2 regions of the Cobetia sp. BL01 genome follow, and region 2 is predicted to be linked to the other one. Evidence: predicted binding sites of a transcription regulator. Region 2 holds the regulator's gene; the other holds the start of a gene.

Region 1 (14,953 bases), on a different contig from region 2:
ATGGACTGGTTGAGCAAGGGAGAGCGGGTCGCGCTGGTGATCACCCCGACCGGATAGCGGCCGTGATAGACGAGGTCGCCGTGGCTGACCAGCTCGCTGCTGTCCATCTTCAGGCCCATGATCCGATGGCGGGATTCCGGCGTCTCGCGCTGCATGGCCGCACGCCCGACGAAATCATCCTCCTTGCTCTTCATCGGCACGGTGAAGCCGATGCCCGCCTCGTAGGGAGACGTCTGCGGGCAGAATTCATGGCCAGCGAAGATCAATCCCGCCTCTATCCGCAGCATGTCGAGGGCATCCAGCCCCAGTGGCGCGATGCCATGCGGCTCACCGGCCGCCCAGATCGCCTCCCACACGGCCGGGGCGTCATGCGGATGACACCAGATCTCATAGCCCAGCTCACCGGTATAGCCGGTCCGCGACACCATCAGCGGGATGCCATTCGGCCCCGCCAGACGGCCGACCATGAAGCGGAACCAGCCCAGCGTATCCACCTCCGGCTGGGTACGCGCATTCCAGATCAACGGCGCCAGCACCTCGCGGCTCTTCGGCCCCTGCAGCGCGATGTTGTGCAGCTGATGGGTGGAGTCGCGCACCGTGACGCGATAGCCCTGCTGCTCTGCGAGATCCCGCAGCCACTGGCCGCTGGCCGGATCACCGCAGATCCAGCGGAAGGTCTGCTCGCCCATGCGGAACAGGGTGCCGTCATCGAGCATGCCGCCGGTTTCCTGACACATGGCGGAATACACCACTTCTCCGATGGAGAGTCGGCGCACGTTGCGGGTCAGCGCATATTGCAACAGGCGTTCGGCGTCCGGTCCGGCGACCTCGAACTTGCGCAATGCGGAGAGATCCATCACCGCGACCCGTTCGCGACAGGCGAGATACTCCGCCTTGGCCCCCCACCCCTCGTAATGGGTGGCCAGCCAGTAGCCGTGGTAATCGATGTACTGCTTGGTCAAGGCGGAGGTGCAGGGATGGAAGGCGGTGGGCAATGTCATGCGCGGCAATTCCTCGGGCCGGTTGCGATAGGCGATACCGCGGGGGAAGTCATGTTTAGCGGCGTAGATACGCACATGGATATCGGTCGGCACCCAGCCGTTGGCGGCGTCGATGTCGTCCGGACAGGCGGATGAGGCACAGATGAGGTCACGGTCGGCGCGCAACAGCACATAGTCGCCGGGACGTGACCAAGGCTCATCCACCGCCAGGGTGCCGCAGGGCTGTACCCAGGTATTGAAGAAGAAGTTGATGGCCGGCCAGCTGGCACGCTGTCGGATGCCATGAGACGCCGACAGGGCATTGTTGAAGTTGACCGTGCAGCTGTCGTGACCGAAGTAGCCGTGGTGTTCGTAATACTGCGGCGAGCAGGCAAGCATGAAGCTGTCATGACGTCCGACCGTGTCCTGGATCACCTCGAGCATCGGATGCAGGTGCTGATCAAAGAACACCGAATACAGTCCCGGATTGGGCATGCAATGCCCGGACAGGCTGCGCGTGGCGCCGGCATCCAGCCCCAGCTCCTCGCCCCGTGCCCAGGCAGTGGCGTCGAAGGCCACGAAGTCGGAGCACTGACGCCCCGCCACATCGATGATCTGGATCCACTCGCCCTGCTTGACCTCATAGACCTCGACCGTCCCCGCCGCGACTCTCGTCTCCTGGCGGATCGGCGCCAGCGGCACCGGCAGATGTTCCAGCCCCACAAGCCCGGTGCAGAAATGGGACACCTCAAGCTCGGTGGCCAGCCGCTCTCCTTCGATCGTCATGTCACTGCCGGGGGCCAGCAGAATCAGGCGTGCGGCAGGCGCTTCCAGCGGCCAGCGAATCTCGGCTGGCAATCCGGCCGCTGACAGGCGCTGCCAGTGCGATGGCGGGCAATGCGCGACTCCCAGCGCTTCCAGGCGTGCCTGAGTGTGCGGACTCCTGTTGCCGGACGTCTCCTGCGCCTCGCTGGCCTGAGGCTGACTGGCGGAGGCGTGATCTCCCTGGCTGACGACGCTCGCGAAGTGCGCAAGCGACGCCTCGATTGTCGTGCCTGCCCCCTTCACCACTTCGCGGGAGCTTTCCCCGCTCTGCTGTGCCGCATCGGCGGATTCATCCCCCGTAGCCTTCAGTGCCAGCCACTCACAGGACTGCGCACCGTCCACGGATGACACCTGCACGCTATCGCCGGGCGACAGATCAAGTGCCAACACCTCCAGGCCGGCGATTCGGTAACGATACGGCTGGCTCGGCGTGGCTGCGGGTATCTCGACTGCAAGTCCCATCCTGGTGATACCTCTTGTTGTCATGGCAGGCGAGCCAGTCGAAGGAAGCGCTCGAGGGGCAAGCCTGGATCAGATGTGCCTGGATGGTGCATGACCCCTTGCGTCGCGCACCACGTTCTTCATGGTTAATTAAATTCACTCTCAGTAGATACGACGACAATCCATCAAGAGAGGTACCCATGAAGGAGTAATCCATTCGCTGGCATGAAGCTTGCTGGTGTGACACTCGAATCAGGGCGCGCCGCGGGGGCGGCGAAACGACAGAGGAACTCGTATGGCACTCAGTCTCGGCGCATCGAAGACAGGCAAGGCGCCTGCATCGCAAGGGATAGCGCATCGCCTTGATGTCCAGCGCGCACGAGGCTGTCGCGCCGATGCCGAGACTCCCGTTCGCCCTGCTGCCATCCCGCCGCCTGATCTGCGTGACAGACACCACCTCGATGCCATCACCTTGCGCATCGCTACCTGCGCTGACCTTGAGGAGGCGTTGCCATCCGTGCTGAGAGAGCTGCTGGACATGCTGAACGGCTGCCCTGAAAGCGGCATGGCGCACTCCGCGACTTGCGAACTCTGTGTCGTGCATCGCGCACCCGGTCAGGCGACCCATGCGGTGATTTCCCCTGCCGGCATCGCTTTGTCAGCCGCTGCGCGCCATAGATTGCAGGAAGTCGTCAGGAATATCGGTCGCGATCCCGGCGACCGACAGCAGGCGTCTGGCATAGCCGGCACGCCAGGTGGCGTGCTGATCGCCCTCACGGACGCCGCTGACAGAGGGGAGACGGGCAGAGGGGCGACGGGCGATGACTGGTTGTGGCTTGGAGAGCCAGCAGCCGCAGCCCCCTCTCGCGAGACACCGCTGGCCCACGCCGTCATCGACGCTCTGAGCCGTGGGCTGGCATTGCAGCAGCAACAGGCGCGTCACGCCGAAGACAGGCAGGCAGCGGTGGCACAGGCCCTGAAGAACGAACGCCGACAACTGGCGGCGGAGCTGCACGATACCCTCGCCCAAGAATTGAGTTACCTGCAGATGCAGAGCGCACGCCTGACACGTGCCGCCCGCCATGCGCCACAGGAGGTGCAGGCACTGGCTGAGGAGGTGCATACCCAGGCCCGGCGCACCTTCCGCCAGACCCGTGAACTGATCAATGGCGCGCACGCCACCTGGGGAGACGCGCCGCTTGCCTGTGTGCTGGAGGCCTTGATCGAGGAATTCGAGACCCGTTCCAGCATGGTGTTCGAGCTCGACAATCGCATCCAGTCACTGCACCTCCCCGATACCCTGTCCCTGCAGGTGATGTTCATCGTGCGGGAAGCGATGACCAACAGCGTGCGCCATGCCCGGGCCACCCACCTGCGCCTGCAACTGCTCTATCAGTCCTCTGGGCCGCAGCCGGCGGCGCGGGTGTTGCTGACCGTCGAGGACAACGGCTGCGGGTTCGATCCCGCCGAGATCCCCGCCGCGCATTTCGGGCTGGGCATCATGCAGGATCGTGCGCGCCACCTCGGGGCCGAGTTCGCCATCACCCAGCCTCGCCAGGGCGGTACCCGCGTGGCACTGAGCTGGGAGCGCCGCGACACATGACCGCGACACGACAGACACCCTCGACGCACCCGACACGTCATACACTCCCGACAAGAGTGGTACTCGTCGACGACCATCCGCTGTTTCGGCGCGGGCTTGCCGAGCTCTTGAGTGAAGGTGGCCTGTTCGAGGTCGTGGCCGACTTCGATGATGGTGCGCATCTGCTCGAGCGCCTCCCCGCCCTCGCCCCCGAGCTGGTAATCGTCGACTGGCAGATGCCGCAACTCGATGGCCTGACCCTGATGCGCCATCTCAAGCAGCGTGATGCCGCCCTCAAGGTCGTACTGTTGACCGCCTCCGACGACAGCCGTCATCTGCTGGATGCCATCCAGCAAGGGGCGGATGGCTACCTGATGAAGGACACCGCCCCCGAACGCATTCTCGAGCGCCTGCAGGCTGTCATCGACGGCAAGCTGGGGTTGGAGGAAGAGACCTTGCTGCTGCTGGCCAGGCGCCTGCAGCAGGACCACCGCCAGCGCTCGGCACGCGAACATGCACCGCTGGAAGGTGGCGTTCCCACGCCGGGTTCAGCCGTGCCGCTGACCGAGGCGAAAGACGCTGCCCTGACTGACGGCATGGCTGAGGCCGATACGGCGGACTGGCATCGCGGCCTGACCGAGCGTGAGCGCGATACCCTCAAATGGATCGGGCGCGGCCTCAGCAACAAGCTGATCGCGCGCGAGCTGGGCATCAGTGACAGCACGGTGAAGGTCTACGTCAAGAATCTGCTGCGCAAGCTGGATCTGCATTCGCGACTGGAGCTGGCCGCCTGGGTATACGCCCACCCGCTGACGCCAGCGAGTGATGCCAGCCGAGCGCCCGCCGAGGACGCGACAAGCGCCAAAGAGGCCATGACACGGGCCGAAAAGGAGAGCCTGAGATGATGCGCTTTCTCGAACAGTGGGCCTCCGAGACCCCGTCGTCATCTCCTGCCTTGAGCGCCGAGAGAATTCTCAACAGCCTGAGTGATGCCGTGGTCGTGGTGGATGCTGACAGCACGCTGCTCTATGCCTCGCGTGGCTGGCAGGCCCTGAGCGGACAACTGCCGGAAAGTCAGCGGGACATCACTAAAGCCATCTCCCGGGGGCAGACCACGGAGCTGGTCGCGCCCCCTCAACGCCTGCGGGAAGCACTGCACCCCGCAGATCACGCCCGCTGGGACGTGCTGGCCCGGCACGTGTCACGCCGTGAGCGGCCTGACTGCTGGCGATTGCGCATTCTGGGGCCGGACCACCACTATCGCTGGTGTGAAGTCCGTAGCCAGTCACTTTCGCTGGCCTCGCCCTGGCCCGCCACGCTCACTCTGCATGACATCAGCGAGCGCGTGCAGCAGGAGCAGATCGACGCCGCCAACCTGCGCAGCCTGACGCGCCTGATCAAGGGCCTGCCCGCGATGGTCTATCGCGCGCGCAACAACCGCCACTGGTCGATGGAGTACATCAGTGACGGCTGCCTGGCCATCACCGGACTCAGCCCGCGCGACCTGCTCGATCATCCCTCCCTCACCTACGGCGACATGATCCACCCCGAGGATGCCGACCGCGTGTGGGACCAGGTACAGGCCGCCCTTCAGGCACACACGCCCTTCACCCTTGCCTACCGCATTCGTCACCACGATGGCGACGTGCGCCGGGTACAGGAAAAGGGCCATGGCATCTATTCACCTGACGGCACGCCGCTGGCCGTGGAAGGCATCATCTTCGCCGTCGACACCTCGGACCTGGCAGGGGATTCCGCATGATCCGGTGGGTATGGCACCGGCATCGCATACTCCTTTATGGCTACCCTTTCCGAGCAATGTGCAGCCAGGTCACATCTCGCTAGCCTGTTTCGTTGTCAGTGTTTCTCGACGTCATCACGTCACGAAACCTCAGGTAACGCATCAAGACACAACAAGAACAGGATGGTATCCATGACCCAACGTATCGCGATCATCGGCGCAGGCCCCAGTGGACTGGCTCAATTGCGCGCCTTTCAATCCGCAGCCGACAAGGGCATCGAGATCCCCGAGATTGTCTGTTACGAGAAGCAGGATGACTGGGGTGGTCTGTGGAATTACAGCTGGCGCACCGGCCTGAATGCCCACGGCGAGCCGGTCCACGGCAGCATGTATCGCTACCTGTGGTCGAATGGTCCCAAGGAGTGTCTCGAGTTCGCCGACTACTCCTTTGAAGAACATTTCGGGCGCCCTATCGCCTCCTACCCGCCGCGCGCCGTGCTGTTCGACTACATCAAGGGGCGTGTCGAGAAGGCTGGCGTGCGCAAGTACATCCGCTTCGGCTGCCCGGTGCGCCAGGTCACCTTCGATGAGACTACCCAGCAATTCACGGTCAGCGTGCATGATCAGGCGCTCGATCTGGTGACCAGCGAAGAATTCGATCACGTCATCGTGGCCTCCGGACATTTCTCGACACCCAATGTGCCGGAATTCCCCGGATTCTCGACCTTCAATGGCCGCATTCTGCATGCCCATGATTTCCGCGATGCACTGGAATTCAAGGGCAAGGATCTGCTTTTGCTCGGCAGCAGCTATTCCGCGGAGGACATCGGCTCGCAGTGCTACAAATACGGTGCGCGCAGCATCACCACCAGCTATCGCACCGCCCCGATGGGCTTCAAATGGCCGGACAACTGGGAAGAGAAGCCGCTGCTGGTGAAGGTCGATCGCGATACCGCCTATTTCAGTGACGGCAGCCATAAGCGAGTCGATGCCATCATCCTGTGCACCGGCTATCTGCATCACTTCCCGTTCCTCGAGGAGTCGCTGCGCCTCAAGACTGCCAACCGCATGTGGCCGCTGGGGCTCTACAAGGGCGTGGTGTGGGAAGAGAATCCGCGCCTGTTCTATCTCGGCATGCAGGACCAGTGGTACACCTTCAACATGTTCGATGCCCAGGCCTGGTGGGTGCGCGATGCGATTCTCGGCACCCAGACACTGCCGGCGAAAGCGGCGATGCAAGCCGATAGCCAGGCATGGCGCGAGCGTGAGGAAACGCTGGATAGCGACGCGGCGATGATCATCTTCCAGGGTGACTACGTGAAATCGCTGATCAGCGAGACCGACTACCCGAGCTTCGATATCGATGGCGTGAATCGCACCTTCCTCGAGTGGGAGCATCACAAGCACGAGAACATCATGACCTTCCGCGATCACGGCTATCGCTCCTTGATGACCGGCACCCAGGCGCCCAGACATCACACGCCGTGGCTTGAGGCGATGGATGACTCGCTGGAAGCCTATCTGGCCCAGCCGGCCGAGGCCGAGGCCGAGGCGCCATCCGACGAGGAGTCAGCTGCTCAGGCGACGACCACGCCGCTGGCCTCCTGACGCTTTCTGGTCACCTGACGCTCTTGTGAGAAGGAGCTGCGCGGACGACTTGCCAGGCACCAGGCGGAGGGGCTCCCTCCGCCTTTTCATGGCCAGAAACATCAACAAAACCTCATATAGACTCGCATTCATGCAACGCATGTCTTTCGCTGGCGATTGAACGCCTCATTTTCCCGACACCCCACAAGGACGCCCGATCACCATGCGCATCACGCTCTATTTCCTGATCTCGACCCTATGCGAAATCGGCTGGGCCACGGGCCTGAAGGTCGCCGACACTCCACTGGAATGGGCACTGACGGTGCTGCTGGTCATCATCAGCCTGAGTCTGGTCACCCAGATCGCCAGGACACTGCCCGCCAGCACCACCTACGCCATCTTCGTCGGCCTGGGCACGCTGGGGACGGTGGTGACTGACCTGCTGTTCTTCGAGCTCGAGTTCCAGTGGTCCACGCTGGGCTTCGTGGTGCTGATGCTGATCGGCATCATCGTGCTCAAGACGGCCCCCGGCGCGCCTGCCGATAAGCGGACTCGCGCGAGTGCCACACCACAGACCACCGTCAGTGACTGAGCAGGGGGGATGACATGGATTGGGTCTATCTGATCGCCGCCGGCTGTTGTGAAGTCGTCGGCGTCACCGGTTTCAATCAATACGCCAACCACCGCCGCCGACGGGGTGTGCTGCTGGTCGCGCTGGGCTTCAGCGCCTCCTTGAGCCTGCTGTATCTGGCCATGGACACCATCAGCCTGGGCATCGCCTATGCCGTATTCTCCGGCATCGGTACCGTGGTCAGCGCCATCATCGGCGTGCTGTTCTGGCGCGAACACTTCTCGTTTCGCCGCATGGCCTGCATCGGCCTCATCGTGCTGTCGATCGTCGGCCTCAACCTGACAGGCGGACATTGATCATTGCCATTCGTGCAATGGCCAATTGCCGTCAGGTGCCTTTTTCTGTCTTTGGCAGTGCACTAGCCTCTCGGGCAACATTCGTGATCATGCCATTCAGGAGTCTTGCCATGAGCCTGTCCTTCTACGCCGTCAGTCACGAGCGCGGTTTCTCTCCCACGCCCCTGCCCATCTGGACGGACAACGGTGACGTGTCTGACCTCTTCGAGACCGAGGCGACACCAGAGGTGGTCCGTCAAGAGGTCGAGGGTGTCCCGGGCGCCTTCCAGCTGCTCAATGTGCTGACGCCTGCCGAGGCCGACAACTTCGTCGCCGCCCTGGAGGCAATGGGCTTCGAGGAGGATGCGCCCGTCTCCCTGCCGCGTTCGGTACGCCACAACCACAACGTCAATTGGGTCGTCAGTGACGCCATCGATCAGGTCATCTGGGCGCGCTCGGCGCCACTGGTGACCGAGCAGATCCAGGGCGAAGGCGCAAAAGGCATCAATGCGCGCTTTCGTGTCTATCGCTACGAGGCCGGCGACTTCTTCAAGCCGCATACCGATGGTGCCTGGCCGGGCAGTCGCGTCATCAATGGCGAGATCGTCCAGGACGCCTATCCGGGCCTGATGAGCCAGTACACTTTCCTCATCTTCCTGAGCGATGGCTATACCGGCGGGCGCACCGAGTTTCTGGTCAGCCGTCGCGACCCCGAAAGGCCTGCCCAGTCACGGGACGACATCCAGACAGTCTCGGTCGCAACGCCCAAGGGTGGTGTGCTGTGCTTCCCGCATGGCTCGCACCCGCAGCACTGCGTGCACGCAGGCGAGCCGATCCGCGATGGTGCCAAGTACATCATCCGCAGCGATATTCTCTACTGATCACCACCTGCCGAGAACCTGCTAGCGACCGGCCAGCTGCTCGCGGCGGGCGAGCAGGAAGTCGACCCAGGCACGCACGCGCGGGTTGTGCTGATTCTCGCGCGCGAAGACGACATGGATGCCAGTGTCGAAATCCGACGACGTGACCTGATGGTCCTCCAGCACCGCCACAAGGCGCCCCTGGGCCAGTTCTTCACGGATGGCCCAGAGCGGTTGCACCACGACACCAGCTCCCTCGAGGGCTGCCTGGGTCAGAATGTCGGCGTTGTTGGTACGCAGCGCGCGTGCTCGCGCCGAGATGCGGTGCTCCCGCTCACCCTGCACCAGCCGCCAGTGATGATTGGCGGTGGTATAGCTGAAGGTCAGCAGGCGGTGCCGTTCCAGGTCCTCGGGCTGACGAATGGGCGGCTGGGCACTGAGATAGGACGGCGCCGCGGCCAGCACGAAACGCTGGTCACTGATGTGCCGTGCGATCAGACTCGAGTCTTCCAGATGGCCGATGCGGATGGCGACATCGAACTGCTCCTCGATCAGATCCACACGCTGATCACTGCTGACGATATCCAGCGCCACCTCGGGGTAGCACTGCATGAATTCACTCACCAGCGGTGCCAGATAGAGGCGCGAATATCGCCACGGCACCGAGATGCGCAGCGGCCCCGCGACTCGCTCACTCAGCGTCTCGAGCTCATCCGTCAATTGAGCCACCTCGCCCAGGATGGCACGGAAACGGATCACGGCTCGCTCACCGGCAGGCGAAAGCCGCACATGGCGCGTGGTGCGCACCAGCAACGGCTCGCCCAGCTGTCGCTCCAGATGATTGACGTGACGCGTCGCCGTGGAACTGGCGATCTCCAGCTCACGCGCTGCCGCATTGAAGCTCTGATGCTCCGCCACCTTGAGGAAGGTGCGCAGTCGTTGGGTCAGTTCGTTCATGGCTCTCCACAGTGAATCCGCCTTTCACGTAGACACCGGACCTTGCGCCCGATGGCATTCGCCGATGCCGAGCATAACACCCTCGCCATCCGGGCTTCGCAGCGGCCACTTTCGCTTGAGGCGGCTTTGCATATTAGCGGTTGCCTAACGCTTGCCTGCCACGGATACTGTATATAAATACAGCCATGACAGGAGAGCTTTCCATGACCGCATCTGCCCCCCTTGCCACTCACGAGACGTTGGCTCGCCCTCATCCCGCTCCTGCGCCATGTGAGCTGCCATACCCCCACATCACGGGGCGTGCGGGAATTTCCGGCTTTCCGTCACCGGCCGAGGATTACGCTGGCCGGACATTGGATCTCAACGAGCGGCTGATCAAGCGTCCGGCAGCGACCTTCTTCATGACGGTGGCAGGTGACAGCATGGAAGGCTTCGGCATCTACGAGAATGACACCCTGGTCGTGGATCGCTCCATCGACGCCCGCCCCGGACATATCGTGGTGGCGCTGGTCGAGGGCGAGGTGGTGGTCAAGCGCTACGAACTGATCGGCCAGCGGCCGTATCTGTGCTCCGGCAATGCCCTGTATCCGCCGGTGGCCATCATCGATCTCGAGTGTCAGGTCTGGGGGGTGGTGCGCTCCGTCATCCACGAATACTCGGTATGAGCGCGCCGATGATCGGGCTGGTCGACTGCAACAACTTCTACGCCAGCTGTGAGCGAGTCTTTGATCCGCGCCTGGAAGGCCGCCCCGTGGGGGTGATGTCCAACAATGACGGCTGCGTGATCGCGCGCTCTCAGGAACTCAAGGCGCTGGGCATCGAGATGGGGACTCCGGCCTTCCAGCTGCAATCCCTGGTACGCGAGGGGCGCATCCACCTGCTCTCCTCGAACTATGAGCTGTATGGCGACATGTCGGCGCGCGTGCGCGACGTGCTGGAGGAATACAGCGCGGGGGTCGAACCCTACTCCATCGACGAGATGTTCGTGCGCTTCGATGGCTTTGACCGCAACGCGATGCTGGCGCTGAGTCGTACCCTGCACCGCAATGTGCGCAAGTTCACCGGCATCCCGGTATGTGTCGGCGTGGCCCCCACTCGTACCCTGGCCAAGCTGGCCAACCGTACCGCCAAGAAGCGGCCGGAATTCGGCGGTGTCTGCGTGCTGGAACCTGCCGAAGTCGGCACCCAGCGCCTGCTGGAAGACACACCGCTGGGCGATGTCTGGGGCGTGGGCCATCGCCTGGTCGAACGGCTGGCACTGCAAGGGCTGCATACCGCCTGGGACCTGCGCTGTGCGGACCCGCGCGCCATCGGTCAGCGCTATTCCGTCGTGCTGGAGCGCACCGTGCGCGAGTTGCAAGGCACGCCCTGCTTCGAGATGAACGACCCCGATGATGCCCGTCAGCGCATCATGACCTCACGCTCCTTCGGCCGCATGACCGATGACATGAATGAGCTCAAGGATGCCATTCGCCAGCACGCCCAGCGCGGCGCCGAGAAGCTGCGCCATCAGGGCAGCCAGACACGTGCCGTGCTGGTCTTCCTCAAGAGCAAGAGCAACCGCCACCGCCCGGATCTCCCGCAATACTCGCCCAGCACCATCATCGAACTCCCCGAACCGACCAGCGACAGCCGCGAGATACTCGCCGCCGCCCATCAGGCGCTCGAGCGTATCTATCTGCGCGGCTATCGCTTCATGAAGGCAGGCGTGATGCTGCTGGACCTCATCGACCAGCCCCGAGAGCAGCTCTCGTTGCTCGACAGCGAGGCCGATATCGCCAGACGAGAACGCAACCAGCAGCTGATGGCGACACTGGATGCGATGAATCAGAAGATGGGTCGTGGCACCGTGCGTCTGGGCGTCGCGCGCCCGGATGCCGCCTGGCAGCTGCGCTGCGCGCATCGCAGCTCACGCTATACCACCCGCTGGCAGGAGCTGAAGCGACTGGGGAGCCCCCCTCGGCTCCCTACAACGTCAGGCGCGACGCAAGAAACTCGACAAAGGCACTGATACGGGGCGAGAGCGTGCTGTTGCGGTAGTACACCGCCTGGATCAACTCACGCGGATTGGGCGACTGGACCTGCCCCGGCAGCACTTCCACCAGAGCGCCCGACGCCAGGTCATCGGCGAGCATGAAGCGGGAGATCAGCGCGATGCCGTGGCCGGCCAGGCATAGCTGGCGCATGACTTCACCGCTGGAGGTGGAAAGGTGCGGCGTCGTTTCCAGCTCCCGGGGCGCACCCTTGAGTGGCCAGCGATTCAGGCGACTGGGCGGCAGGAATCCCAGCAGGCGATGCGACGCCAGCGCCGCGACGCTCGTCGGCGTGCCATGCCTTGCCAGATAAGCGGGGCTGGCGACCAGGTGCAGGGTCGAGCGCCCCAGTACCTTGGCGTGCAGGGTCGAATCCTCGAGCTCGCCGATGCGAATGGCGACATCGGTGCGCTGCTCCAGCAGATTGATGATGTCGTCACCCGCCGAAAGCTCCAGGGAAATGCCGGGATAGCGACGTTCGAACTCTCCCACCAGCGGCACCAGCTGATGCAGGACGAAAGGACTGGCGGCATCGACCCGCAGACGGCCGCTGGGTTGATCACGCTGCTGACGCAAGACGTCTTCGGCCTCGCTCAACTGCTGCAGCCCCTCCCTGATGCGCTCGACGAAAGCACGCCCCTCGTCCGTCAGGGCGACGCTGCGAGTGGTACGAGTCAACAGCGGTGTCTCAAGCTCGCTTTCCAGCCGCTGGATGGCCCGCGACACCTTGGCCACGGGCACATCCCGCTGCTTGGCGGCAGCACTGAACCCTCCGCTGTCGACCACCGCCAGCAACCATTCAAGGTCTTGTGAGCGACTGCGCATGATGAAACTTCTCCCAGAAGACGATGGCCCTTGTCAGACCTTGATGACCCCTTGTTCGGCCCGTATCTTTGCAGAAATCGCAATGATCGGCATCTGTCAGGCACTTCTTGCACCATAATCACGCACCGCTTCCAAGCGATCACGCCATGACCTTCCGTGCTCAGTTCCTGCCTCGCCGACTCTCGCCGGGGCGCAGCATGCGCACCCGCGCCTTGGGAGTACGGCGTGGCAGCATCGGCGGCTCGGGGGGCTGGTCGATCTTCATCGAGGCCTCGAGCTTGCTGAGCCCCACAGAGCCCCCCAGGGTGGTGGCGAATTCGGCATCACCCTGCTCGCGCTGATTGTCTGCGGGCGTGCCCGACGTGCGGGGTTCACCACTCGCTGACAGGTCCGGTGGCGGGATGATGACCCAGGCGAAGGTCGGCAGCGTCAGATTCCAGTAGATGGCCGGAAGTCGAATCATCAATACCATCACGATGGCCGCGCCTGTCGCCCAGGCAAGCGGCATCCCGAGCTCGAGTAGCGCGATATAGAGAATCCCGCCCGCCAGCGACGCCGAGGCGTAGATTTCCTGACGCAGCACCATCGGCACGCGGCGCGCCAGTACATCCCGGATCATGCCGCCTGCCACGCCACTCATGGTGCCCATCACCACGACAACGATACCGTCTACCCCCATCGTGCGGGCCTTGTGAGCGCCCAGCACGGTGAACAGCGCAAGGCCGAAGGCATCCGTCACGGGCAGAAAGACCCGCGTCAGGCGGTGAATGTAGTGAAAGCCCAATGTCGCCACGCCCACCGTGAGCAGGATCACCCAGAGATAGATCGGCTGCTCGACCCAGAACACCGGCCTGATGCCCAGCACCAGATCACGCAGGGTGCCGCCGCCGATACCGGTCACGGCGCCGAGCACCAGCATGCCGATCGGGTCCATCCGCGAACGACAGGCCACGACGACGCCTGTCAGCGCGAAGATCATCACACCGGCCAGATCCAGCCAGGTTATCCAGTTCATACCCATAGCATCCTCAGACGACGAAACTGTCATTCATGCGCCACACGCGAGCGTGATGGCCGTTCATTCAGCGGCCAGTCCGCGACGCGCCGTCACGCTGGGTGCCTCACCGAAACGCTGTTGATAGGCACGAGAAAAGTGCGCCAGATGGATGAATCCCGTGGCAAAGGCCGCCTGGGAGACACTGACCCGACTGTCGGCGAGCACCCGCTGCGCATGATCCAGACGCATGCCGAGATAGCATTGCTTGGGTGTCTCGCCGAACTGCGCCACGAACAGGCGCGTCAGCTGGCGCTGTGACTGCCCCGCGAGCCGGCAGACCACCGGAATGGGCAGGGCCTGGGCAAGATTGGCCTCCATCACCGCCAGCGCACGCACGACACTGCGCGGCAACGACGAATCGCGCGGAGTCGGGCTCTCCACGTTCACGGCCGTGCGCTGGTGCATGATCTGACATCCCACGGCATCGGCCAGCGAAGGGCCATAGAGCCGCTCGATCCAGGCCAGCATCATGTCGATGCTGGCCGCCCCGCCGGAGCCGGTCAGACGCTCACCCTGCCATTCATAAGGAGCCGAGCTGACGTCCAGCTCAGGAAACTCCTGCTGAAAGGCCGGCACGCTTTCCCAGTGCAATGCGACCGGATGCCCCGCCAGCACACCGGCCCGCGCCAGAATGAAGGGGGCGGTATCCAGTCCCCCCAGCCAGGCACCATGGGCCGCCAGCCAACGCAGCACGGCACGCGACTCACTGTCGACACTCGCTTCTGGCTCATAGGACGACACCACCATCAGGCGCATCCGGGCCATGGATACCGAGGTCTGTTCACACACCGCTTCCGATGCCTGCCGGGGCTCCCACGTCATCAGCTGATCGAGGCGACCATCGACATCGATACGGACCCCATTGCTGGCCACCACCGCCTCACCATCCGCTGACAACAGCCGCCAGGCGAACAGATCCCGCCCGAAGCGATTGGCGACCCTCAAGGGCTCGAGCAGGCAGAACAGCGTCAACATCGAGAATCGCGGTACCAGCCAGACATTCAGCGTATTCTCGGCGGCGCCGGGCGCCAGCACGGGTGGTGAGTCCGGCCGCGGGTAGGGATGCGCGCCAGTGCTCAAGGGCTTCATGTCCAGCGCGGTCGGGGTATCAGGCATATGGCGATTTTCATCAATCCTTCGGCGGTTTTCATCAAACGAT
Region 2 (14,953 bases):
AGTATTCGGCCTTCGAGAGTGAATTCACCCGTGAGGATGTCTCGGTCCAGATCAGCCAGATCCCCGGCGGCATGATGTCCAACCTGGCCAGTCAGTTGAAGGAGCAGAATGCGCTGGAGCGCATTCGTGAGGTGTTCGCCGAGATTCCGCGTGTGCGTGCCGATCTGGGCTATCCGCCGCTGGTCACCCCGACCTCACAGATCGTCGGTACCCAGGCGGTGCTCAACGTGCTGACCGGTGAGCGCTACAAGAGCATCACCAATGAAGTGAAGCGCTATCTGCAGGGCGGCTATGGCCAGGCGCCGGCACCGGTCAACGAAGAGGTTCGCTCGCGTGCCATCGGCAACGCACCGGTGGAGGTCGGGCGTCCGGCAGACCTGCTGAGCCCGGAAATGGCGCGTCTCACCGAGGAGTTGGGCGAGCTGGCCGAGTCCCCTGAGGATGTCTTGACCTTCGCCATGTTCCCGGAGCTTGGGCGTGACTTTCTCAGCGAGCGCCGCGCCGGCACGCTCACACCGGAAATCATCCCCCAGGGCGAGGCGGAGCGTCCGGTGTCTTCCGGCGTGCCGACCGAATTCGTCATCGACGTTCACGGCGAGTCCTATGCGGTGCAGATCACCGGCGTCGGCGGTGCCAAGGGCAGCAAGCGTCACGTCTATCTGACTCTGGATGGCATGCCGGAAGAGGTGGTGTTCGAAGCCAAGGACGATTACGTGGCAGGTGGCCAGAGCGGCGGGCGCGCGAGTGCGTCTGCGCCGGGGCACGTCACCACGGCGATGCCGGGCAATATCGTCGAGGTGCTGGTGGCGGTGGGTGACAGCGTCACGGCAGGCCAGTCGGTGCTGATCAGCGAGGCGATGAAGATGGAGACCGAGATCACGGCGCGCGTCGACGGTACCGTCAAGGCCATCCACGTGGCTCGCGGCGATCGCGTCACCCCGGGGGAAGTACTGATCGAAATCGAGTGATGCCGCGGCCGGCGAGGTTGCAAAACCCGCTCGCCGTCTCCATCTGACAGCTATTCGATCACCAGGGACGGCCGGGCATCGTGGATGTCCTGCCGTCCTTTCCTGTGGAAGGACCATCATGGCAACACATTTCGAGCAGGTTCCCGGCCTGAGTGAGCAGATTGATCCGGCTACCCGAGGCTATGTCTTCAACCAGACCATGCTGCGCATCAAGGATCCGACGCGTAGTCTGGACTTCTATACCCGTGTGCTCGGCATGCGCCTGGTGCGCAAGCTCGACTTCCCGGAAATGCAGTTCAGCCTCTATTTCCTCGCCTATCTGGACGACGACCAGGCCAGCGACGTGCCGAGTGATGATCTCAAGCGCACCACCTACACCTTCGGGCGTGAGGCGATGCTGGAGCTGACGCACAACTGGGGGACCGAGGACGACCCGGACTTCGCCTATCATGACGGCAACGCCCAGCCTCAGGGCTTCGGCCACATCGGGGTCAGCGTGCCGGACGTCTACGCCGCCAGCGAGCGCTTCGAATCGCTGGGTGTCGAGTTCGTCAAGCGCCCCGATGATGGCAAGATGAAGGGTCTGGCCTTCGTCAAGGATCCCGACGGCTACTGGATCGAGATCCTGCGTGCCGATACCTTCGAGCGTCAGGCCAACGGCCAAGCCTGAGGCAGGCCTCCGATGTAAAAGAACCGCCACCACCGGCATGCCCGGGGTGGCGGTTCTTTCGTTGATACGAAACCCCGCGTTGCAGGGGTGTCAGTGGCATCCGGTTGCTGCAATGATGAGGTCTGACTGAGACGCTCAAGGTTCGAGATTGAGGGACCTTGAGATTGAGGGACCTTGAGATTGAGAGTCCTTGAAATCGATGGCCCATGACGAAAGGGGAGACAGCCATGTCGGAGAATGCACAGCGGTTGAGCGGCAAGGTGGCGGTGGTGACCGGAGCCTCGCGCGGCATCGGCGCAGGCATCGCTCAGCGTCTGGCGGCGGACGGCGCCCGGGTGGTGGTCAATTACCGCAGTGATGTCGATGGGGCGAATCAGGTGGTGGCCGAGATAGTGGCAGCTGGCGGGCAGGCGCTTGCCGTCCAGGGCGATGTCGGCGACAGCAAGATGGCCAGTCAGCTGTTCACGTTGGCCACTGAGCACTATGGCGGAGTGGATATTCTGGTCAACAATGCCGGGATGAGCCTCTACAAGCCGCTGGCCGAGTTCACGGATGAGGACTTTTCCAGTCTGATGCAGGCCAACCTCACCGGCAGCTTCAACATGATGCGCGAGGCCTCGCGCAAGCTGCGTGATGGGGGCCGCGTGATCAATATCTCCACCTCCGTGACGCGCCAGATGTTCGCCACCTATGGTCCCTATGCGGCGTCCAAGGCCGCGGTGGACCAGCTCACTCGCGTGCTGGCCAAGGAGGTCGGCGCACGCGGGATTACCGTCAATGCCGTGGCGCCTGGCCCGACGGATACCGGGCTGTTCCGGCATGGCAAGAGCGAGGAGACCATCGAGCGCCTCAAGGGCATGGCAGCGCTGGGGCGTATCGCGGATGCCACGGATATCGCGGCCGTCGTGGGCTGGTTGGCCGGTGAGGAATCCGCCTGGGTCACCGGGCAGGTCATCGGCGCCAATGGTGGTTTCGCCTGAGTGCGCCATTTACGGCTATGCTGATGGCAAGTCGGATGTTCATCAGTCGTTGTCATGAGGGGCAGGGATGAAGGTGACGGTAAGCGAAGCTCAGGAAAATGCATCGACAACGCGCGCATCGGCTCATGTGCTGCGGGTCGGCTACCCGGGACGGCTCGGGGGGTACTCACGCGAATGCGCCGCCAAGATGTATGCCTCGAATGCCACCTTGAGTGCCTATGCGGGCATCGACGAGGTGGTCAACGCCCTGGTGAGAGGAGAGGTGGAGGCTGCCGTCGTCCCCTGGTCAAGAGGGCATCAGCGACCGGTGACGGCCACCCACGAGGCGTTGGCCTGCTGGCCGGGCATTCGGGTGGAGCGTCGGCTTTTCCGTGCCATCAGCCTCAGCCTGCTGGGGCCACCGGACCTCTGTCCCTCGAAGGTCCAGCGCATCGTGGCGCGCGAGGCTCTGTTCGAGGAGTGCAGTGAGTGGCTTGAGCACAATCTCCCCGGTGTCGCACGCATCGAATGTCTGCACATGGCGGATGCACTGGACATGGCCGAGGGGCGCCACGATACCCTGGCGATCGCGCCACCGTCTCTCGCACGCAGGCCGGGTCTGGTGTGCCTTGCCGAGCGGATCGAGGACGACCCCGGGCGTGTCGCCCAGTTTGCGGTGTTGAAGCGCGATACCAGCAGCGTGCGTGGCCAGGGATATCTGGACGACGCGCCCTCAGCTTCGCCAGATTGTGTGGCAGGCGAGTCTGATCCGAGCTGAGTATCCTTCGACATGGCAGCCATCGCCCGTGCGTCGCTGCCATGTCCGGTGACCTGCTGATACTCTGAAGGCTTTCCTTGCCTCGGGTACGACACGATGCCTCACTCCATTGCTTCCTCAGAGACTGACACGAGAGCGTCAAAGGCCGATGCTACCTCGGCCAGCAGCCCCGACAGCTCGCCGTTGTCGTTTCCTGCATCCCCCGCGCCTCTCGACTCCCCCCTTGCGCTGGATGCGCGCCTGCCGGTACGGCCTGCCCCTTACGAATGTTCGCTGCCGAGTGCCGGACTGATTCTGGTCGATGAGATCAACGGCTTCTGTCAGGTGCAAGGAGGCGCTCTGGCCCCGCAGGCCGACAATGCCCAGGTAACCCGCATGGTGGCGCTCAGTAACGACGTGGCGCGCTGTTTCTCGGCGCACGCCCGCCCACTGCTGGCCTTCATTGACTCCCACTCACCCGGCGTCCCGGAGCCGCCCTATCCCGCTCACTGTGAGCAGGGTAGTGGTGAGGATGAGCTGGTGGCAGAGCTTGCGTGGCTGGAGAGCGATCCGCATGCCACTCTGGTACGCAAGGATTGCATCAATGGATATATTGGCGCGATCGACCCGGCAAGCGGTGTCAATGCGCTGCAGGATTGGGTTGGCCGGCAGCGACTGAAGACGCTGGTAGTGGCGGGAATCTGCACGGACATCTGCGTGATGGACCTGGTGCTGACGCTTCTCTCTGCACGCAATCATGGTCTGCTGGGCGAGGTGAGCGACATCGTGGTGCTGGAGCCTGCCTGCGCCACCTATGATCTGAGTGAGGAAAGCGTGGCTGCCCTTGGATTGCCTGCGCCCGCCATCCACCCGCAGCGAGACGCCCATCACATTGGGCTCTATTGCATGGCCTCACGCGGGGCGATCATCGCCAGCCAGCTCAGGATTCAGGCGTGAGGCATCAGACGCCTGGAGGAAGGGGCATGTTGCCGTTAGCTAGCCAGCTAGCCAGCTAGCCAGCCAGCTAGCCAGTCAGGTAAAGGTCCGAAATGTAGTTTGATTACGACATTTTCGCGGATATTCGCTGTCCTGCATGAAGCCAATGACGGTGTGGATCACGCTGACATGGGTCCATACGTAAACGCCCGCCCACTCAAATGAGGGGCGGGCGTTTACGTGTATCGGCAATGTGCCAGTGTCAGGCGCGGGTGCTGACCCAGTCATTGGCATCGGGGACCGCGATCTCGACCGACTCCGACATCAGTGATGAGTGGAACATGAAGTCGGCACTCGCGACATTGTTGGCCACCGGCACGTTCCACAGTGTCGCCAGGCGCAGCAGCGCCTTGACGTCAGGGTCGTGCGGCATCGGAGCGAACGGGTCCCACAGGAAGATGAGCAGGTCGAGATTGCCTTCGGCGATGCGTGCACCGATCTGCTGATCACCGCCCAGCGGCCCGCTCATCAGGCCTTCGACCTCAAGTCCGAGCTCCTTGCTGATGCGTCGGGCCGTGGTGCCGGTGCCCAGCAGCTGGTGGCGTGACAGCTCATCGCGCCAGCGCATGGCCCAGGCCAGCATCTCATCCTTCTTGCCATCGTGAGCCACCAGCGCAATCCGCTTGCGTTCTGCCAGGGTGCGTCGTGCCTGGCGCTTGGGTCGTTGCTCGCTCATGCCGCTTGATCTCCTGAAGGCGGGGTGTCAGCCCCGCCAGTGATAACGCTGCCGGTGTCGATCCGTCGATGCCGGTCGCTCAGTCGATGGTGCCACCGACAGTGACGATCTTCATGGTGTTGGTGCCACCGTGGGCATTCATCTGATCGCCGCGGGTCAGAATCACCAGATCACCACGGTTGGCGATGCCGCGCGCTTCCAGCTCGGCGATGGCGCGACGGTTGATCTCCTGCGCCGGCAGCTCGCTGGAATCGAAGGGCAGGGACACCACGCCACGATAGAGAGCCATGCGGCGCTGGGTCTTCTGGTCCTGGGCGAGACCGACGATCGGCAGACCCGAGCGGATGCGCGAGGCGATCAGCGGGGTGTAGCCGGATTCGGTCATGCAGACGATGGCCACGACACCCGTCAGGTGGTTGGCCGCGTACATGGCAGACAGTGCGATGGTCTCGTCTGTCTTGCTGAAGCCTTCGTGGATGCGGTGCTGGGATTCCTGGGCGGCACGTTCACGCTCGGCACCCAGGCAGACACGATCCATGGTCTCGATGGTCTCGACCGGGAAATCGCCTGCCGCGGTCTCGGCCGACAGCATCACGGCGTCGGTGCCGTCGAGCACGGCATTGGCGACGTCGAAGACTTCGGCGCGGGTCGGCAGCGGGGCGCTGATCATCGACTCCATCATCTGGGTCGCGGTGATGACCACGCGGTTGAGGCTGCGGGCACGGCGGATCATGCGCTTCTGCACGCCGATCAGCTGTGCGTCGCCGATCTCCACGCCCAGATCGCCACGCGCCACCATCACGCCTTCACTGGCGAGGATGATGCCGTCGAGCACGGCGTCGTCGGCCACGGCTTCGGCGCGCTCGACCTTGGCGATCAGGCCGATGTCACGACCTTCCTCGCCCAGCAGCTCACGTGCCAGCTGCATGTCGGCGCCACTGCGCGGGAAGGAGACGGCCAGATAGTCCACGCCGATGTCGATGGCGGTCTTGAGGTCTGCCTTGTCTTTCTCGGTCAGCGCCTCGGCGGACAGGCCACCGCCTTGCTTGTTGATGCCCTTGTTGTTGGACAGCTTGCCACCCACCTTGACGGTGGTGTGGATCTCGTTGCCCTTGAGTTCGTTGACCTCGAGCACCACGCGACCGTCATCAAGCAGCAGAACGTCGCCGGCGACCACGTCATCGGCCAGCTGCTGATAGTCGCAGCCGACACGCTCGACGGTACCTTCATCGCGGCCCAGGCCGATGTCCAGGATGAACGGTTGGCCTTCCTGAAGCTGGACAGCGGTGTCCTTGAAGCGGGCGATGCGGATCTTCGGACCCTGCAGATCACCCAGCACGGCGACGCTGCGGCCTTGGGCGGCGGCGGCGGCACGGACGGCCTCGGCACGCATGCGGTGGTCTTCGGGGCTGCCGTGAGAGAAGTTGAGGCGAACCACATCCACTCCGGCACGGATCATCGCGTCGAGGACGCCCGGCTTGTCACTGGCCGGACCGAGTGTGGCGACAATCTTGGTGCGGCGGATCGGGCCGTTGAACGCGTGCGGCATGAGAACATACTCCTTGAACACTTGCGTGAGGGGTCAGGCGGTTTGTGTTGTCATTTTACTACATTGACGACGTAAAGGGAGCCTGTCGAGTGTCGTGGTTGATTGGTGTGGTAGCGCGCGAGTGATTCGGCTGCCATGGCGGCGATGGTAGCGACATGACTTGCGTCTTCACAAGCGCTGGCGTCAGGCTGGTGGCCAGTCAGACATGGCGTGATCCGAGAGGCCCAGGCTGTGAGGATGGCATCTACGTTGACCCGCAGGCCTGCCACTGCCTGTGTCAGTAATGCCACACTGATGTGACGAATCGTGAAAAGGCCACTTATATATAGTCATGGCTAGCCTCTCGTCATGGCGACACATGCATCTGGCGGGTCTGGCAGGTCCGGGTGCCGGTCGATGACCGCGTCATGCCTCGGGCGTCGATTCTCGAGATTCGGGGTGGTGTGTGATGTCCGCTGCCACCACCCACATGTCGTGGTGCTGGCAACATTGCTGGTCAGCGCTGAAATGCTGGGGTAGGGTAGGCGCATTTTTAGGCTGGGATAAAACCCAGCGCTACGAGTCATTCGCCGGTGCAGTCAGCGCCGGCCAGGAGATGCGAGCAACCATGGGCAAGTCACTGGTGATCGTCGAGTCGCCTGCCAAGGCCAAGACCATCAACAAGTATCTCGGCAACGACTTCGTGGTGAAGTCGAGTGTCGGGCATATCCGCGATCTGCCGACCAGCGGTAGCGGCAAGCAGGCCACCGATCCCAAGGAGCGTGCCCGTCAGGCAGCCGAGACGCGCAAGATGTCGCCGGAAGCCAAGGCGGCTCACAAGGAAAAGAAGGCCAAGACGCAGCTCATCCGTCGCATGGGGGTAGACCCGGAGAACGGCTGGGAGGCGCATTACGAGATCCTGCCCGGCAAGGAAAAGGTCGTCTCCGAGCTGACGCGCCTGGCCGAGAAGGCCGACACCATCTATCTCGCGACGGATCTGGACCGCGAAGGTGAGGCGATTGCCTGGCACCTGCGCGAGACCATCGGTGGCGACGATACCCGCTACAAGCGCGTGGTGTTCAACGAGATCACCAAGAAGGCGATCACGGCGGCCTTCGATGAGCCGGGCGATCTGAAGATGGACCGCGTGCATGCTCAGCAGGCGCGTCGCTATCTGGATCGTGTCGTCGGTTTCATGGTCTCGCCGCTGCTGTGGGCCAAGGTGGCTCGTGGGCTGTCGGCCGGGCGAGTGCAGTCGGTTGCCGTGCGCTTGATCGTCGAGCGTGAGCGTGAGATCCGTGCCTTCATTCCGGAAGAATTCTGGGATGTGCACGCAGAGCTTGCCGCGACCAGCGGCGAGGCGATCCGTTTCGAGCTGGCGCGTCAGGATGGCAAGGCCTTCCGTCCGACCAGCGAGAAGGAAACGCTGGATCGCATCGCGGCGCTGCGTACCGCTCGGCTCGCGATTTCCAATCGCGAAGACAAGCCGACCCGTTCCAAGCCGAATGCCCCCTTCATCACCTCGACCCTGCAGCAGGCGGCCAGCAGTCGTCTCGGCTTCTCGGTCAAGAAGACCATGATGATGGCGCAGCGCCTCTACGAGGCCGGTTACATCACTTACATGCGTACCGACTCGACCAATCTGTCGGCGGACGCGGTGGCCACCGCGCGGGACTTCATCGCTGAGGAATTCGGCGACAACTATCTGCCGCAGGCCGCCAACGTCTACTCCAGCAAGGAAGGCGCCCAGGAAGCTCACGAAGCGATCCGTCCCTCCGAGGTGGCGCGTCGCGCGACGGACCTCACCGGCATGGAGCGTGACGCGGAGCGTCTGTATGAGCTGATCTGGCGTCAGTTCGTCGCCTGCCAGATGGTGCCGGCGGAGTATCTGTCCTCGACCCTGACCATCGAGGTCGATGGCTACGAGCTGCGCGCCAAGGGCCGGGTGCTCAAGTTTGACGGTTATACCCGCGTGATGAAGCCGGCGGGCAAGAAGGAAGAGGATCAGTCACTGCCGGACCTGGCCATCGGCGAGGTGCTGGAGCTGGTCGAGCTGGACCCGCAGCAGCACTTCACCAAGCCGACGGCGCGTTACACCGAAGCCAGTCTGGTCAAGGAGCTGGAGAAGCGCGGCATCGGCCGTCCTTCGACCTATGCGGCGATCATCTCGACCATCCAGGATCGTGGTTACGTGGCGCTGGAAAATCGGCGTTTCTACGCCGAGAAGCTGGGTGACATCGTCACTGATCGTCTCAGTGAATCCTTCAAGGACCTGATGGACTTCGGCTTCACCGCGCGCATGGAAGACTACCTCGATGAGGTGGCCAATGGTCAGCGCAACTGGCGCGAGCTGCTGGATGCCTTCTACGCCGAGTTCAAGGCCGAGCTGGATCACGCCCAGTCAGAAGAGGGCATGCGCCCGAATCAGCCGGTGCCGACCGATATCGCCTGCCCGACCTGTGGTCGCGAGATGCAGATCCGTACCGCCTCCACCGGCGTCTTCCTGGGATGCTCCGGTTACAACCTTCCGCCCAAGGAGCGCTGCAAGACCACCATCGACCTGTTGCCGGGGGATGAGGCGGTCGCCGCTGACGCGGATGAGAATGCCGAGACCGATGCACTGCGTGCCAAGCGCCGTTGCCCGATCTGCGCCACGGCCATGGACAGCTATCTGATCGACGAGCAGCGCAAGCTGCACGTCTGCGGCAACAGCCCGGACTGCGTGGGACATGAAGTCGAGCAGGGTCAGTTCCGCATCAAGGGCTACGATGGGCCGGTCATCGAGTGCGACAAGTGCGGTGCCGACATGCAGCTCAAGACCGGGCGTTTCGGCAAGTACTTCGGCTGCACCAACGAGGATTGCAAGAACACCCGCAAGCTGCTCAAGTCCGGAGAGGTCGCGCCGCCGAAGATGGACCCGATCCCCATGCCGGAACTTGCCTGCGTGAAGGTCGAGGATCACTACGTGCTGCGTGATGGCGCCAGTGGCCTGTTCCTTGCCGCCAGTCAGTTCCCCAAGAATCGCGAGACGCGTCCGCCGCTGGTCAGCGAGCTCAAGGCGCATGCCGACGAGCTGCCGGAGAAGTATCACTTCATCCTCAAGGCGCCGGAGAAAGACCCCGATGGCCGCCCGACGCAGATTCGTTTCTCGCGCAAGGCCAAGGAGCAGTTCGTGATGACGGACGAGGATGGCAAGGCGACGGGGTGGAAGGCGACCTTCGACAACGGCCGTTGGGTCGTCGAGGACAAGCGCAAGGGAGCCAAGAGCTGATGAGCCAGCGTGGCCGCACCAATCAACTGCTGTATCAGGCCGAGTTGCTGCTGGAGCAGGCGGCCGTCGCGACGCGTGATGAGCATGCCGTCGCACGGCGCATGGCCGGTGAGGAAGGGGCGCTGGCGTTGATGGAGCTGGCATTGGCCTCGTTGATCGAGGAGTGCGCCGCGTCGGCACGCTGGCCTGAGGGCAGCTGGCGCGAGCGGCTGGCCACACCGCCGACTCCCGTGGCGGAAATCGAGCAGTTGCGAAGCCTGCAGGCGCAGCCGGACAGTTGGTTGAGCCAGCTGGTGGCCGATATCACGCGTTTGCATGAAGAGGGCGGTGCTGCCCGGCGTGAGGAAGGCCAGGCGCGTGGCGATGGTCTCATCATCGCCGCGGCGGCCAATGCGCCTCTGGCAGAGCGTCTCGCCACGGCAGTCAGCGCCATGAAGGCGTTGCTGTCACACCTTCGCGAGTCGAATGTGGAGTGGTAGCGTCGCGCCTTGCCTGACCCGAAAGCGCTGGCATGTCACGCACCTGTCATTCAGGTGACGCCCTGGCATGACGGGTGCTAGACTGGCGGCATTGTGGCAAGCCCTGCATTCTCCGGTACGACCATGGCTCTGGCTGTGGTCGTACTTTTTTCTGCATTGTCGCCAGTGACTGCAAGTCGCAGGGCCTGCCCGCCGTCAAGCTGACGATCACAACGACGCCGGTATCCTCAGGATGCCGTGCAGGAGGAATGACGTGTCCGATCCCGCCGTACTTGAAATCGTGCAAATGGAAGATGGGGAAGTGATCCTGCGTGCCGCCGAGAGTGAAGGTGAGCCACTTCTCAGTATCCGCATCTCCGATGAAGCTGCCGATCTGCTGCGTGACAATCGCTTCGAGGTCGCGCGTGAGATGATCGATCACGCCATCACCCGCACCCGCCTGTGGGATGGCGAGGATGATGAAGACGAGCAGTCGGAAGGCATGGTGCACTGAGCACTTCCCGCATGTCTGCCAGCCACGAAAAAACCCGCCAACCGGCGGGTTTTTTCGTGGATGCCCAGATGACGACAATCGTCATCTGCGCGTCAGCGCTGTGAGGACAGACTGCCTGCAAGCCTTGAGATCAGTGCAGGCCGCCATCGCGGATCACGCCCACGCCGAGGCCCTCGATTTCCAGGCTGTCCGTGCGCAGATCCACCTTGATGGGAGCGAAGTCCTCGTTCTCGGCTTCCAGCCATACGTAATGGCCATCGCGACGGAAACGCTTCACCGTCACTTCATCCCCCAGACGCGCCACCACGATCTGTCCGTCACGCACGCTGCTCGTGCGGTGCACGGCCAGCAGGTCACCTTCCAGAATGCCGACATCCTTCATCGAGACCCCGCGCACGCGCAGCAGATAGTCGGCGGCAGGCGAGAAGTAGTCACTGGGCAGTGGGCAATGACGATCGATATGCTGGCTGGCCAGGATAGGGCTGCCAGCGGCCACTTCCCCGATGACCGGCAGGCCCTGCTCGCTATCCTCTTCCGCCTCGGCCAGAGACGGCACGCGGATGCCCCGCGAGGTGCCCGGCACCATCTCGATGGCTCCCTTGCGCTTCAGGGCACGCAGATGCTCTTCCGCGGCATTCGGTGAGCGAAAGCCCAGTGCCTGGGCGATTTCGGCACGCGTTGGCGGATAGCCTGAGGACTTGATGGTCTTGATGATGAAATCGAAGACATCCTGCTGGCGCGGAGTAAGCGGCTGAGTCATGGGCATTGCCTTTGGCCTGGGCGGCATCTGAGCTGACGGCACGGGGTGTGCATCCATACAACTGTCATTGTATCCAGTCATGGCGGTCATGCAAGGCATCGTGGGTGCTTTGGCAGCAACGTTGCCGGCATCTTCGTCGACATCGACATGCTGACGCGAGACAGCGGGTGTCCGGGACGCCCCATGACCATCCCGTCCCCGAATGTCCCGCGTGAATGCGCGTCCTGCCGGTCTTGGCTGTCGAGTGTTTGAAACAACCAGCAATTGCCAGTCATGGCATGGACAGCTAGAATTATCTTGTTTCAAACGAATGTTCGTCGAGCGCATCCGGCTACCGGTACACAGGCCCTGTGTGTCCTGTGCGTCTGTCCTGTGCTCGGGACACGGCTCGTGGCAGCCTCCGCCTCGGAGTCGCTGCCTGACACGCGGTGCGTGAAGACCGACATGTCGTTTGATTGACCTGCATGAGAAGAGTCGCCCCCCGGGCCACGGCCTTGCCGTTGTCCGGGGGGACAAGGACTCCCGTGCCCCCTCGTGACTGATCATCTGACAAGGCATCCGCCCATGGCCCAGACCGATACCGTTACCCGTATCCTCGATACCGCCGAGGTCCTGTTCGCCGAGCGAGGCTTCGCCGAAACCTCGCTGCGCAATATCACCAGCAAGGCCAAGGTCAACCTGGCGGCGGTCAATTATCACTTCGGCTCAAAGAAGTCATTGATCCAGGCAGTGTTCGCCCGCTATCTCGACCCCTTCAGCGAGCGTTTCCATGCGGCACTCGACAGTGTCGAGCAGCAGCATGCCGGTCGTCAGGTGCCGCTGGAAACGCTGCTGGAAGTGATGGCGCGCACGGTGCTTGAGGTGCCGGCCGAGCGCAACAGCCTGCGTACCTTCATGCGCCTGCTCGGGCTTGCCTATACCCAGGGGCAGGGCCACATGCGTCGCTACATCCGCGAGCATTACGGCACGGTCTTCAGCCGCTTCGCCGAGCTCCTGAAGCTTGCGACGCCGGACCTGCCAGACAACGAGCGCTTCTGGCGTCTGCACTTCATGCTCGGCAGCGTGATCTTCACCTTCTCGGGACTGGACGCACTGCGCGATATCGAAGAGGCCGAATACGGCCATCACACCAGTGTGCGCGAGCTGATCCAGCACATGCGTCCGGTGGTGGTCGCGGCGATGGCGGCTCCGCTGCCGGCCTCGCTCGGAGATGGTGAAGCGGTCACCCAGGCGGCAAGCTGATGGCTTGCTGGGTCTGCGTGGATCTCACCCGCCAGCGTCTCGAGATACGCAATGACGCGCCCAGTGGCAGTCGTGATGCGCCGCCCCCCGCGGCTGACCCTGACACGCTGGTGCATGCCTGTGCGATCTCCAGCGGCCTCAACGGTATCGGCGAGCTCGATGGCAGCGGTTGCACGCCGACCGGCTGGCATGTGGTTCGCGCCGCGATCGGGGAGGGCAACCCACGTGGTGCCGTCTATCGTGGACGGCGCTTCACGGGAGAGGTGTTCACGCCTCGACTGGCCGCCGAGCACCCCGAACGCGACTGGATCCTGACGCGTATCCTGTGGCTCAGCGGTCGTGAGCCCGGCATCAACCGTGGCCGCAACGCGGCGGGACAGCGCGTCGACAGCCTGCGGCGCTACATCTACTTCCATGGCACGCCGACCAGCGAGCCGATGGGCACCCCGGCCTCCCATGGGTGCATTCGTCTGCGCGATGAGGATCTGCTGTGCCTTTACCGGCATGCGCCGGCCGGAACGCCAGTGCTGTTGCACGCCTGACGCTGCGTTGCCTGGCGGCTGGTGCTCGCGACTGTTCGAGTCGCGCTCAGTCGGCTAGAATTGCGCCTTTCCTCGCGCCGGCCGCCTGTCCTGAGGCTTGTCTTCCAGGCTGCCGAGCCCCGTAACGACATGAAACCCTGCCGTGCGTGCCATGCCTTGCAGCGCATGACACGGCCAGCAGGCCATGGACAGGAAGGATGTCATGACACAGCCATTGGGCTCCGTAATGCTCGACGTCGAGGGGCATACCCTCACGTCTGACGAACGTGAACTACTGGCACGCCCCGCCGTCGGCGGCGTCATCCTGTTTGCGCGCAACTGTGCTTCTCCCGAGCAGGTGCTGGCGCTGTGCGGTGAGATCCGCCGCGTCAATCCACATCTGTTGATCGCCATCGATCAGGAAGGCGGACGGGTGCAACGGCTGCGCGAAGGCGTGACCCGCCTGCCGCCGATGCGCGCCCTGGCACATTGCTGCCTGGGACGTGACTGTGACGGCTGCGGTGATGATGCCCAGTCGTCAGGGCTCGGGTTTGCCCGTGACGCCGGCTGGTTGCTGGGCATGGAGATGGCTGCCATTGGCTGCGACATCACCTTCGCGCCGGTATTGGATATCGATGTCGCGGGTTCCACCATCATCGGCGACCGCAGCTTCGGGACGACTCCCGAGGACGTGATTGCCGTCGGGACCGCCTTCATCGAGGGCCTGCGCGAAGCTGGCATGGCGGCAGTCGGCAAGCATTATCCCGGTCATGGTGGCATCGCGGCGGATACCCACCGCGAGCGCGTGATCGACCCCCGCTCCTTCCGCGAGCTGCGCGAGCATGATCTCAAGCCCTTCGCGGCGCTGGCGGATCGCCTGGGTGGCGTGATGCCGGCTCATGTCATCTATCCCGACTTCGATGCGCGCCCCGCCGGCTTCTCGCCAAGCTGGCTGGGGCTGCTGCGTGAGGAGTTCGGTTTCAAGGGCGCCATCTTCTCCGATGACCTGGGCATGGCGGCTGCCGTGGCCGAGGGCGAGCCGGAAGTGCGCGCTCGTCTGGCACTGGATGCCGGCTGCGACATGGCGCTGGTGTGCAATGATCCCGCCGCCGCACGTGCCGTGCTCGACAGCCTCGATGGGGATGAGCAGCGCAATGCCGGCAAGCGTCAGGCGCGTCTGCGCTACGGGCGCGCCCGCCCCACGCTCGAGGGCCTTGCGGGGCTGTCTCGCTGGCGGCGTACCCATGCACGTCTCGAGGCGCTGGCGGCCAGTCAGCCGCTCGAGCAGGTGGCCATGCCATCGGGCTTGGCTGAATGAGCCAGCCTTGAGGGGCTTTTCCTCCAGACGTCACCCAAGGACTCCACATGGCTGAGAAATCCGCCACCGAGGCGGCTGCCGACAAGCTGGCGGCGCCTGCCGAAGAGATGATCAATCACTGGGTCGAGCCGCTGCGCAACTGGGTGGAGCAGACCTTCGGTCTGCCACTCTGGGGGATCAACCTCGCCCTGGTGCTGGTGGCCGTGATCGTGCTGCATCTGAGCGAGCGCATTCTGCTCAGTCGCCTGGCCGTGCATGCCGAGAAGAGTCGCAACCTGTGGGATGACGCGCTGCTGCACGGGCTGCGCCATCCGC

What was found. Region 2 encodes LexA, which represses DNA repair genes until DNA is damaged. Its sites were predicted from a motif close to TACTGTNTANNTANACAGTA; they were not measured.
Region 1: a site for LexA is predicted at 10,045-10,064, ahead of ACZYGA_RS16030 (LexA family protein). Genes of this name have one in related genera too.

The regions. Positions count from the first base shown of each region.
Region 1 is NZ_JBVBEE010000012.1:45,397-60,349, forward strand. It holds gene ACZYGA_RS15985 (DUF1989 domain-containing protein) at 1-2,267, opposite strand, end outside; gene ACZYGA_RS15990 (sensor histidine kinase) at 2,542-3,849, shown strand; gene ACZYGA_RS15995 (response regulator) at 3,846-4,733, shown strand; gene ACZYGA_RS16000 (PAS domain-containing protein) at 4,730-5,590, shown strand; gene ACZYGA_RS16005 (NAD(P)-binding domain-containing protein) at 5,762-7,177, shown strand; gene ACZYGA_RS16010 (DMT family transporter) at 7,380-7,748, shown strand; gene ACZYGA_RS16015 (DMT family transporter) at 7,763-8,083, shown strand; gene ACZYGA_RS16020 (2OG-Fe(II) oxygenase family protein) at 8,194-8,943, shown strand; gene ACZYGA_RS16025 (LysR family transcriptional regulator) at 8,965-9,879, opposite strand; gene ACZYGA_RS16030 (LexA family protein) at 10,083-10,544, shown strand; gene ACZYGA_RS16035 (Y-family DNA polymerase) at 10,553-11,890, shown strand; gene ACZYGA_RS16040 (LysR substrate-binding domain-containing protein) at 11,847-12,737, opposite strand; gene ACZYGA_RS16045 (trimeric intracellular cation channel family protein) at 12,898-13,752, opposite strand; gene ACZYGA_RS16050 (GlxA family transcriptional regulator) at 13,816-14,910, opposite strand.
Region 2 is NZ_JBVBEE010000002.1:307,287-322,239, reverse strand. It holds gene oadA (sodium-extruding oxaloacetate decarboxylase subunit alpha) at 1-968, shown strand, start outside; gene gloA (lactoylglutathione lyase) at 1,087-1,638, shown strand; gene ACZYGA_RS05075 (SDR family oxidoreductase) at 1,866-2,618, shown strand; gene ACZYGA_RS05070 (prephenate dehydratase domain-containing protein) at 2,686-3,375, shown strand; gene ACZYGA_RS05065 (isochorismatase family protein) at 3,559-4,311, shown strand; gene ACZYGA_RS05060 (methylglyoxal synthase) at 4,553-5,026, opposite strand; gene pyk (pyruvate kinase) at 5,106-6,575, opposite strand; gene topA (type I DNA topoisomerase) at 7,183-9,825, shown strand; gene ACZYGA_RS05045 (DUF6586 family protein) at 9,825-10,304, shown strand; gene ACZYGA_RS05040 (hypothetical protein) at 10,558-10,797, shown strand; gene lexA (transcriptional repressor LexA) at 10,928-11,557, opposite strand; gene ACZYGA_RS05030 (TetR/AcrR family transcriptional regulator) at 12,122-12,799, shown strand; gene ACZYGA_RS05025 (L,D-transpeptidase family protein) at 12,799-13,341, shown strand; gene nagZ (beta-N-acetylhexosaminidase) at 13,544-14,638, shown strand; gene ACZYGA_RS05015 (mechanosensitive ion channel family protein) at 14,686-14,953, shown strand, end outside.